DNA from 3 places in the Microbispora sp. H10836 genome. Region 3 is predicted to be linked to each of the others. Evidence: riboswitches for the same ligand, from Rfam matches in the RefSeq annotation. Region 3 holds a riboswitch; each other region holds the start of a gene.
The links. Region 3 has a riboswitch for cobalamin ahead of HHX30_RS18935 (ribonucleoside-diphosphate reductase subunit alpha). Riboswitches for the same ligand answer to the same signal wherever they lie in the genome.
Positions count from the first base shown of each region.

Region 1: it holds a riboswitch for cobalamin, as region 3 does, so the genes downstream of both, HHX30_RS22045 (CbtB domain-containing protein) here and HHX30_RS18935 (ribonucleoside-diphosphate reductase subunit alpha) in region 3, are expected to answer to the same signal.
Region 2: it holds a riboswitch for cobalamin, as region 3 does, so the genes downstream of both, HHX30_RS02650 (ABC transporter substrate-binding protein) here and HHX30_RS18935 (ribonucleoside-diphosphate reductase subunit alpha) in region 3, are expected to answer to the same signal.

Region 1 is NZ_JABBWU010000012.1:37,598-40,862, reverse strand. Features, by position in the region: gene HHX30_RS22055 (histidine phosphatase family protein) at 41-598, opposite strand; gene HHX30_RS22050 (CbtA family protein) at 609-1,352, opposite strand; gene HHX30_RS22045 (CbtB domain-containing protein) at 1,361-1,549, opposite strand; cobalamin riboswitch at 1,584-1,713, opposite strand; gene HHX30_RS22040 (STAS domain-containing protein) at 1,784-2,086, opposite strand; gene HHX30_RS22035 (SpoIIE family protein phosphatase) at 2,086-3,265, opposite strand, start outside.
Region 2 is NZ_JABBWU010000001.1:574,056-577,320, forward strand. Features, by position in the region: gene HHX30_RS02645 (iron ABC transporter permease) at 1-691, opposite strand, end outside; gene HHX30_RS02650 (ABC transporter substrate-binding protein) at 737-1,702, opposite strand; cobalamin riboswitch at 1,781-1,917, opposite strand; gene HHX30_RS02655 (acyltransferase) at 2,416-3,265, shown strand, end outside.
Region 3 is NZ_JABBWU010000009.1:264,271-267,535, reverse strand. Features, by position in the region: gene HHX30_RS18940 (tripartite tricarboxylate transporter substrate binding protein) at 1-927, shown strand, start outside; cobalamin riboswitch at 973-1,213, shown strand; gene HHX30_RS18935 (ribonucleoside-diphosphate reductase subunit alpha) at 1,355-3,265, shown strand, end outside.

The sequences.
Region 1 (3,265 bases), on a different contig from region 3:
CCATTTCCGCCAGATGTCCGGCCGTACGGCGCGGACCGGCTCACGACGGGACCTTCCGGTTGACGTAGGCGACCCGCCAGCCGCTCCGCGTGGCTAGCAACTCGGTGACCGACAGCGGCGCGAGATCGAAGAGAGCGGCGCCCAGCGGATCGAGCCCCAGCGCGTGGCCGATCGCCGCCCGGATCGTGCCCGCGTCGCACACGGCGACGACGCCGGGCTCCGCGCGCACCAGGTCGAGCCAGGCGGCGACCCGCTCAGCGTGCGCGGCCAGGCTCTCACCGCCGTGCGGAACCACGTGCGGGTCGGTAAGCCAGCTCACCAAGGCGTCCGGCTCCTCCCGCGCGACCTGCTCGTACGGCAGGCCGCGCCACCGGCCGACGTCCACCTCGGCCAGCGCCGGCGCCACCCGCGCCTCCAGACCGATGGCGGCGGCGGTCTGGCGCGCGGCGACGGCGGGACCGGCCCACCCGGCCGAGCCCGCCGTCATCGGAGCCAGGGCGGCGGCCCTGGCCAGGCTCGCCGCGTCGGCGTCCCGATCGGCCAGGGGAAATCGGGCGGCCCGCATCTCCGGCGTACCGGCATGCCGGACGAGCAGCACCGTGCCCGGCTCAGATCGGCGTGGCGGCGGTGGCCGGGACGGCCCGCGCACGTCCCGCCGCCCGGTCGCTCACCCACCCGAACAACACGCCGAAGGCCGTCCAGAAGACCAGCTGGGTCCCCAGCGACGCGAGCCTGAACTGCCACAACAAGGTGGCGGGGAAGCCCTCGGGCACCTCGTCGACGGTGGGCAGCAGAATCCAGGCGGCTGTCACCGGGACCAGGAACGCCAGCGCCGCCGCGGTCCACCGTGCCCAGGGCCCCGCGGTGACCCTGCGGGCGGTCGCCACCGCGATCACCGCCGCCGCGAGCCCGACGAGGACCATCACCACGTAGAGCACGGTACGGCTATTGATCGTCTCCGGGTCTCCGACGGCCGGCGGGTTGGCCGGATATTTCACGAATGGCACAAGAATCACCGCCACGAACGCCGTCCCTGCCGCGGCGAGTGCCAGCCCGCCCTCCGACCGGGGGCCGACCCGCCCGCGCAGCCCCGCGTACGCGAGGGCGAAGATCCCTCCCACAGCGAGCCCGTACAGGCCGGTGGCGAGGAACAACCCGGCCTTCTGCCCCGGTCTGCCGACCAGTTCCTCCTCGCCGTGGTCGTGACCATGCGCGTCGTGCGCGACGTGGGCCTCCTCCAGCGCGATCGCGCTGTCGACCCGCGGCTCGCCGAAAGCGAAGGCGAAGCCGCCCGCGATCAATCCGGCCAGCAGGCCCAGAAGCAGGCCCCTGACCACCAGGGTGCGTACCACGCCCGCGCTCAGTGGCAGGGCACGCCGAGCAGGTGGCGCCCGTCGTGCATGAGCTCGTGCAGATAGGCGCCGCTCTGCGAGATCGCCCCGTTGTCCATCAGAACCAGGTAGGCGATCAGCAGCAACACCGGCACGGTCAGCAGCCACAGCCTCAGTCGCGGGATCGGGATGACGGAAGGAGTGGACATTCCACTCATACAGGCCTCCTCAGGGATGACGCGTCCCACCATGCGAGGTCACGAAGGCCCAAGCGACCTGGCTCCCGGGATGTACGTCCCGAATACAGTGGCGCGTCCGCACCGGCATCTCACCGGATTTCCCTTGGACGATCGTGAAATCCACCGGAACGTATCCCTTCCCCCTGTTCGCGTCAACCCTTCACAGGAGGTGCCCAGCGGTCCGGCCACAGGACGAGGCCGAGAACGCCCGCCCTAACGGACGTCGGGACCGCCGTCCTGGACGGTGGCGAGGTCGGCGAGCCCGGAGATGGTCAGGAGGGGGGTCAGCAGGGGGTTGGCGATGAGGGTGATGCGGTCGGCGTGGGCGAACAGGACGCTCAGGCCCGCGCTGTCGAGGTATTCGACGAGGGTCAGGTCGAGGACGACGGGGCCAGGCGTGCGGTCGAGAGCGGCGGCGAGGCTGTCGGTGTTGCTCATGTCGATCTCACCGGCGACGGTCAGCAGGGCGGCGCCGTCAGGGCCATGGCCGGGGGTGAGGGTGAGCGGCGTGGTCATCAGGCGATCCTCATCTGCATGTCGACGGTGGTGCCGGACGGGCCCGGGGTGATGGTGACCTGCTGCATCATGGCGCGCATGAGGGCGACGCCGCGGCCGCGGTGGCTGTTCACCTCGGGTTGCGGGGCCTTCCAGCGGCCGGTGTCGGCGACGGTGAGGCGCAGGTTGTCGACGGACGCCTCGGCCCGGAGCCGGACGGTGTCGCCGGGAGTGTGGCGGTGGCCGTGCTCGATCGCGTTGGCGCACGCCTCACCGGCGGCGACCAGGACGTTCTGCACGATCTGGGCCGGTAGGTCGCACTGGCCGAGCCAGCTCCGCAGCGCCTTGCGAACGGGCGCGAGCTGCGACGACTCGGCGGGGAACGTCATCTCCAGTGGGGCCGGGTGCCGGTAGAGCAGCAGAGCGACGTCGTCGTCGTAGCCGTCGGCGGGCGCCAGGCGGATCATCACCTGCGTGGCGAGGTCGTCGACCGCGACGTTCCTGCCGTCCTGTACGGCTTGGCTGGCCTGGTCGATGCCCGAATACAGCGAGCGGCGACGACGTTCGACCAGGCCGTCCGTGTAGAGCATGAGCGTGGCACGCGCGGGGATGACCGCCTCGCCCTCCGGGCGCGTCGCACCCGGGCGGACGGCCAGGGGAACGGAACGTCCGCCGTCGAGCAGGCCGGTGCTGCCGTCGGGGTGGGCGAGTATGCCCGGGGGGTGTCCCGCGCTGGAGTACGACAGGTGCCCGGTCTCCGGGTCGAGGACGCCGCAGAAGACCGTGGTGCACCGGGCGCCGGGGACACCGGCGGCGAACTGGTCGAGGGCCATGAGCACGCGGGCCGGGCTGTCGTCCTGCAGGAGCAGCGCGCGGCAGGCGCTGCGCAGTTGTCCCATGACGGCGGCGGCCTCCACCCCGCGTCCGACGCAGTCGCCGACGACGATGCCGATGCGTCCGCCGGGCAGGGCGATGGTGTCGTACCAGTCGCCGCCGACCTCCAGAGGCCGGGTGGCGGGCTCGTAGCGTACGGCGAACCCGTCGGGAAGCTGGGCGGGGCCGAGGATGGCGCGCTGCAGCGCGATCGCGGTCTCGCGTTGCTGGTCGATCTGGTGGGCGCGGACCAGTCCCTGGGCCAGCCGCCCGGCCAGCAGCGACAGCAGCAGCTGGTCCTCGGTGGTGAAAGACCGGTCGCCCAGT
Region 2 (3,265 bases), on a different contig from region 3:
GCACGTCGAGCAGCCGCCCGTGCAGCAGCATGACGACGGTCGACACCACGGCGTACGGCGCGATCATGCGGACCTGGTCCCAGCCGCCGCCGACGTCGCCGAGGATCCAGGCGTAGATCCGCTGCAGTTCCTCCACCTTGAGCTGCTGCACGAAGGTCTGGATCGCGGTGAGGAACGAGGTGACCGCCACCCCGGCGAGCACGAGCGTCGCGGTGCCGCCGCCCCGGCCCGCCGTGTGGCCCAGCGCGTACGCGAGGAACACCCCGCCGACGGCCCCGGCGAAGGCGGCGACCGGCACCGCGGTCACCCCGGCGTCGCCGCCCAGGAAGACCACGACGAGCGTGACCGTGAGACCGGCCCCGGCCGCCGCGCCGAGCAGGTACGGATCGGCCAGCGGGTTGCGGAACACGCCCTGGTAACCCGCCCCGGCCGTGGCGAGCAGCCCGCCCACGACGGCGGCGAGCAGCACCCGCGGCACCCGGAGCTGGAACAGCAGCCCCTCCTCGACCGGCGCGAGCCCCGAGTGCAGGGACACCAGCGGCAGCCGGTCGAGCAGCGCGAGCGCGATGGCGCGGGGCGAGATGCCCGCCGCGCCCGCCACCAGGCCGACGGCGAGGCTGGCCGCAAGCACGGCGGACGCGACGAGCAGCGCCCGGCCGCGCCGGGCCGGGGTCACGGCGTCACCACGCATTCACCGGCCACGCATTCACCGGCCACGCGTCACACCACCACGGGCTCAGCTCGCCGCCTTCTGGACGGCGTCGCCGACGGCCTGGGCGAGATCGGCGACCCGCGGCCCCCAGCGGGAGGCGATGTCGTCGTCCAGCTCCACCACGCGGCCCTTCTTCACCGCGGACAGGCCGGACCAGCCGGGCCGCTTGGCCAGCGCGGCGGCGTTCTGGCCGCAGCACTTGGTGTCGCCCAGGAAGATCAGGTCAGGGTCGGCCTTGGCGATGAACTCCGCCGACAGCTTGGGGTACCCGCCCGCCGCGTCGGGCGCCTCGTCGGCGATGTTCTTCAGCCCGAACAGGTTGTAGACCTGCCCGAGGAAGGTGCTCGACGTCGCCGCGTAGGGCGTGCTGTCCAGCTCGTGGTAGTACGTCAGGTTCTTGCCCTTCGGCGCCGCCGCCGCGAGGGCGTCGAGCTTCTCCTTGACGCCGTTCGCCACCTCTTCGGCCTTGGCCGTGTTGCCGGTGACCGCGCCGAGGTCCCTGATCTGGTCGTAGGTCTCGTCCAGCTTGGTCGCGGCGGGTTCGAGCAGCACCGGCACGCCGACCTTCCCCAGACCGGCCACGACGCCTTCCAGGTCGTTGGCGAGCACGACGAGGTCGGGCTTGGCGGCCACGATCGCCTCGACGTTGGGCTTGAACCCCGACAGCGAGGTCTTCGGCGCCTCCGGCGGGTAGTTCGACTGGTCGTCCACCGCCGACACCTGCGCGCCCGCGCCGATCGCGAACAGGATCTCGGTGGCCGTGGGCGAGAGCGACACGATGTGCTCGGGGCGCTTGGCGATGGTCACCGCGCCGTTTCCGGCCTGCACGGTGACGGGGAAGGCGGCCTGCCCCGTGCTGTTCGAGGCGGCGGTGTCCGAGACTGCGGGGGTGGTGGCCGCGGACGTGGCGGCGTCGTCGGTCTGGCCGCAGCCGGCCAGTCCGAGCACGCCCAGCACCACACCCGCGACGGCCGTGCGTACGGGCCTCACGAGGGTCCTCCATCAGGGGGAATGCCGGGAATCGAGGGACCCGCTGGAAGCGACGGATCACCCTTTTCCACGAGGGTCGATAGCGTCGGCGCACAGCGCAGGCGACCTGGCTCGTCCCCGGGGGCGGGGAACCACAGTTGCGGGACAGCGCCGGATTCTCACCGGACTTCGCTGCGCGGCGCGCGTCGGACGCAACGGTACCAATCCCCTGTCCGGCGTCCACCCCCGGCCCGCCCGCGCATGGGAGTCGACGCGGGGTCTCACCCGGCGGTCCGAGGCCGGGCGCGAGCGCGCGGACCGCGTCCGTGACGGACAGCCGGGGCCGGAGGGCTCCCGCCGCCACCGGCCGGGCGAGGCGCTCGACCCGGACGGCCGGGGCGCCTGCCTGGGCGTACGCGGGGATGGTAGGGCTGGCCCTACCCCGGCGGTAGGGGGGCGCCCATGATCGGAAGTAGGGACCGCGTCGCTGCGCCGGCCGGGGCCGCGGCGGGACGCTTGGAGTGTTCGACGGGCCGGAACTCCGAGGTGGTCTCAGCGCCTCGGAGACCCGGGCTTCAAGGACCCCGGCCCCGAAGACCCCCAGTCCTGAAGACTCCCAGCCCCGAAAACTCCGAGCGCACGGGACTCGCGCGCTCGGAGGTCCCAAGCCCGTGACCCCCGCCGCTCAAGGGTCGACCACCCCCGGCGGCCCGACACAGCGAAGGCGTCCCCCCATGTCCCTGACCATGCTCCCCCCCGCTCCGGAAAGGGCCCCGGCCGCGCCCGCGCCACGGGACCGCTTCATCGACGTCCTGCGCGTCTTCGGGATGGTCCTCGTGGTCGTCCAGCACTGGACGATGCCGGTCCTGTCGTACGCCCAGGGACGGCTGACCACGGGCAACGCCCTGGCGGCGGTTCCGTACGTCACCTGGATCTCGCAGGTCATGCCGCTGGTCTTCTTCGCCGGGGGCGCGGCCAACGCGATCAGCTTCCGGTCCGCGGCGCGCCGTGCGGGGCGCCCGGAGGCGCGGTCCGGCGTGGCGCGGGCGTGGACGGCGCGGCGGGTGCGCCGCCTGGCCTGGCCGGTCGTGCCGCTCGCGGTCGTGTGGCTGCCGCTCCCCCATCTCCTGGTCGCGCTCGGGGTGCCCGCGCAGCCGGTGGAGGTGGCCGCGCGTACGGTCGGCCAGTTGCTCTGGTTCCTGGCGGTCTACCTGCTGGCCGTGGTGGCCACGCCGCACCTGATGCGGGTGCGGGCCGGGGTCGCCCTGCCGGTGCTGGCGGGCGGTGCGGTGCTGATGGACGTGGTGCGCTTCTCCGGCCTGGAGGCGGCCGGCTACCTCAACGTCGCGTTCGTCTGGCTGGCGGTCCACCAGGTCGGGTTCCGGTACGCCGAGGGCGGCCTGGAGTGGCTGACGGGACGGCGGGCCGCCGGGCTCGCGGTGTCCGGGTTCGCGATGGTGGCGGCCCTCGTGGCGACCGGGCCCTACCCCGCCAGCATGATCGGGATGCCGGGGATGATCTCGAACATGGCCCCGCCGAGCGCCTGCCTGCTCGCGTTGTTCGCCGGCCAGCTCGGCCTGGCGA
Region 3 (3,265 bases):
ACGGTCCTCGCGCTGGGGGTCCTGGCCCTCGCGGGCGCGTGCGGCGTCCAGGCGCCGCCGCGCCGGTGGGGGGAGTTGTCCCTGACCGTCCCCCGTCCGCCGGGCGGGTGCGGGGACGGCGTCGCCGCCGGGTTCAAGGCCCTCGTCGAGGGGCGGGGCTGGGCCCGGGCCGTCCAGATCAGGTGGGAGGCCGGCGGCGGGGCGGCCCTCGCCCGGCCGGCCGGGCCGCGGACCGGCCTGGTGGTCGCCGATTCCGCGTTGCTCGCCGCCTGCGCGCTGGCCCGCGACCCGCTCCTGGTCGCCAGGGCCGTCCCGCTCGCGCGGCTGGCGGGGGAGTGGGAGGTGCTCGTCGCCTCGCCCGAATCGGGCTACCGCACGTTCGAGCAGTTCGCCGCCGCGCTGCTGCGCCACCCGGGCGGCCCCAGGGTGGCCGGCGGCGCCGACCGGGGGCCGGAGCACCTGCTGCTCGGTATGACCGCGCAGGGCCTGGGGGCCGACCCGCGGCTGCTCGACTACGTCGCGTTCGGCAGCAGAGCGCAGGCCGTCGCCGCGGTCCTCGACGGGCGGGTCGCGCTCGGGTTCGGCAGCAGGCGCGAGGTCGCCCCCCACGTCCGCGCCGGACGGCTGCGGCCGCTCGCCGTCTCCTCCGCCGAACGGCTGCCCGGGGTGGACGCGCCGACGCTGTCGGAGTCGGGCGTACGCGTCGTGTACGCCGACTGGACCGGGCTGGTCGCTCCGCGCGGCACGCCCGGGCAGGACGCCCTGCTCGACCTGTGCCGGGCCGTCACCGCCACCCCGGGGTGGCGGAGCCTGTGCGAACGCAACGACTGGACGCCGATGTGGCTCGACGGCGACGACTTCCGGCAATGGCTGACCGGCGAGGCGCGCCGAACGGCCCTGCTGCTCAATGATCTCGGACTCCGCTGAAAAGCACAACTTGTGGGGGCAGTTGCGGGAAGGGCCACAAGATGTAGGATCCATCGCGTCGCTGGTTCACCTTGGTGAGGCAAGAGGGAACCCGGTGCGAATCCGGGACTGCCCCGCAGCGGTGAGCGGGAACGACCGCCGTCACACGGCACGGTGTCTGCATGCACCATGTCGTGAAGCACTGGGCGCCGGCGCGCCCGGGAAGCGACGGCCAGTAGGACCGGCGGGCGCGAGCCCGGCCGGACGCCCGCGAGTCCGAAGACCTGCCGGTGACGCGCGCGCATGGGCGCGCGCCCCGCGCCGGGCCCCGAGGGAGGGCTCGCCGCCGTCCGCCACGGGCCACCTGCTGGCCTCTCGTGCGCGTGCGCCGCGGCATGCCCCTCCTCCGGTCCGGCCGGGCCAGGAGACGACGAGGAGAGGGCATCTGATGACGATCACCGACCCGGTCTCCGCGTCCGCGGACCCCGTGTCAGGGGAAGGCGGCGCGCGGGACGCGGCGGCCGTGTGGCAGGCCATCGAGGAGGCGGCGGCCGGGGTCATCGCCGACCCGGAGAACTCGCGCCGGGCGGCCCGGCTGCTGAGCGGGCTGATCGCGGAGGAGGCGGCGGCCGAGGGGGTGCGCGCGTTCTCCGAGTCGGTCGCGGCCGCCCACGCGGCCGGGCTGCTGGGCGACGCCGTCGCCGCGTTCGTGGCCGACGAGGCCGGGGCGCTCGACGCGTTGATCGACACGGCGGCCGACGACCGGTTCGAGTACTTCGGGCTGCGCACGGTCTACGACCGCTACCTGCTGCGCCACCCGGTCACCCGGCGCGTGCTCGAACGCCCGCAGCACTTCCTGCTGCGGGTCGCCTGCGGCCTGTCGGCCACGGTGGCCGAGGCGGCCGAGCTGTACGGCCTGATGTCCACGCTGGCCTACCTGCCCAGCTCGCCGACGCTGTTCAACTCGGGCGCGCGTCGGCCGCAGTTGTCGTCGTGCTTCCTGCTCGACTCGCCCCGCGACGAGCTGGAGAGCATCTACGAGCGGTACGGCCAGGTGGCCCGGCTGTCGAAATACTCCGGCGGCATCGGCGTCGCCTGGACGCGGGTGCGCTCGCGCGGCTCGCTGATCCGGGGCACCAACGGCCTGTCCAACGGCATCGTCCCCTGGCTGCGCACGCTCGACGCCTCGGTGGCGGCCGTCAACCAGGGCGGCAGGCGCAAGGGCGCCGCCTGCGTCTACCTGGAGACCTGGCACGCCGACATCGAGGAGTTCCTGGAGCTTCGCGACAACACGGGCGAGGAGTCGCGCCGCGCCCACAACCTCAACCTGGCCAACTGGGTGCCCGACGAGTTCATGCGCCGGGTCGAGGCGGACGGCACGTGGTCGCTGTTCGACCCCAAGAAGGCCCCCGAGCTGACCGACCTGTGGGGCGAGGCGTTCGACGCCCGCTACCGCGAGCTGGAGGCCGCCGGGCGATACGTCCGGCAGGTGCCGGCCCGGGCCCTGTACGCCCGGATGATGCGTACGCTCGCCCAGACCGGCAACGGCTGGATGACGTTCAAGGACGCCGCCAACCGCACCTCCAACCAGACCGCGCTGCCCGGCAACGTCATCCACCTGTCCAACCTGTGCACCGAGATCCTGGAGGTCACCAGCGACGGGGAGACGGCCGTGTGCAACCTCGGCTCGGTCAACCTCGCCGCGCACCTGACCCCCGAGGGCGACGCCGTCGACTTCGGCAGGCTGCGCGCCACGGTCCGCACCGCCGTACGGTTCCTGGACCGGACGATCGACCTCGGCTTCTACCCGACGCCGGAGGCGGAGGCGGCCAACCGGAAGTGGCGGCCGGTGGGGCTCGGCGTCATGGGCCTCGCCGACGTGTTCTTCGCGCTGCGCCTGCCGTTCGACTCACCCGGGGCACTGGCGCTGTCCACCCGCGTCGCCGAGGAGATCGCGCTCGCGGCGTACGGCACCTCGGCCGACCTGGCCGTCGAGCGCGGGCGCCACCCGGCGTACGAGCAGACGCGGGCGGCGGGCGGCGTCCTGCACCCGGACCACTACCCGTGCTCCCCGGCGCACCCGGAGGAGTGGGCGGCGCTGCGGGCCAGGATCGCGGAGACCGGGCTGCGCAACTCCCTGCTGGTCGCGATCGCGCCGACGGCCACGATCGCCTCGATCGCCGGCTGCTACGAGTGCGTCGAGCCGCAGGTGTCCAACGTCTTCAAGCGGGAGACGCTGTCGGGAGAGTTCCTCCAGGTCAACCGGTATCTCGTCCGCGACCTCCAGTCGCGGGGCCTGTGGACCCGGCCGACGCGCGACGCGATCAAGCTCAACGACGGCTCGATCCAGGACATCCCC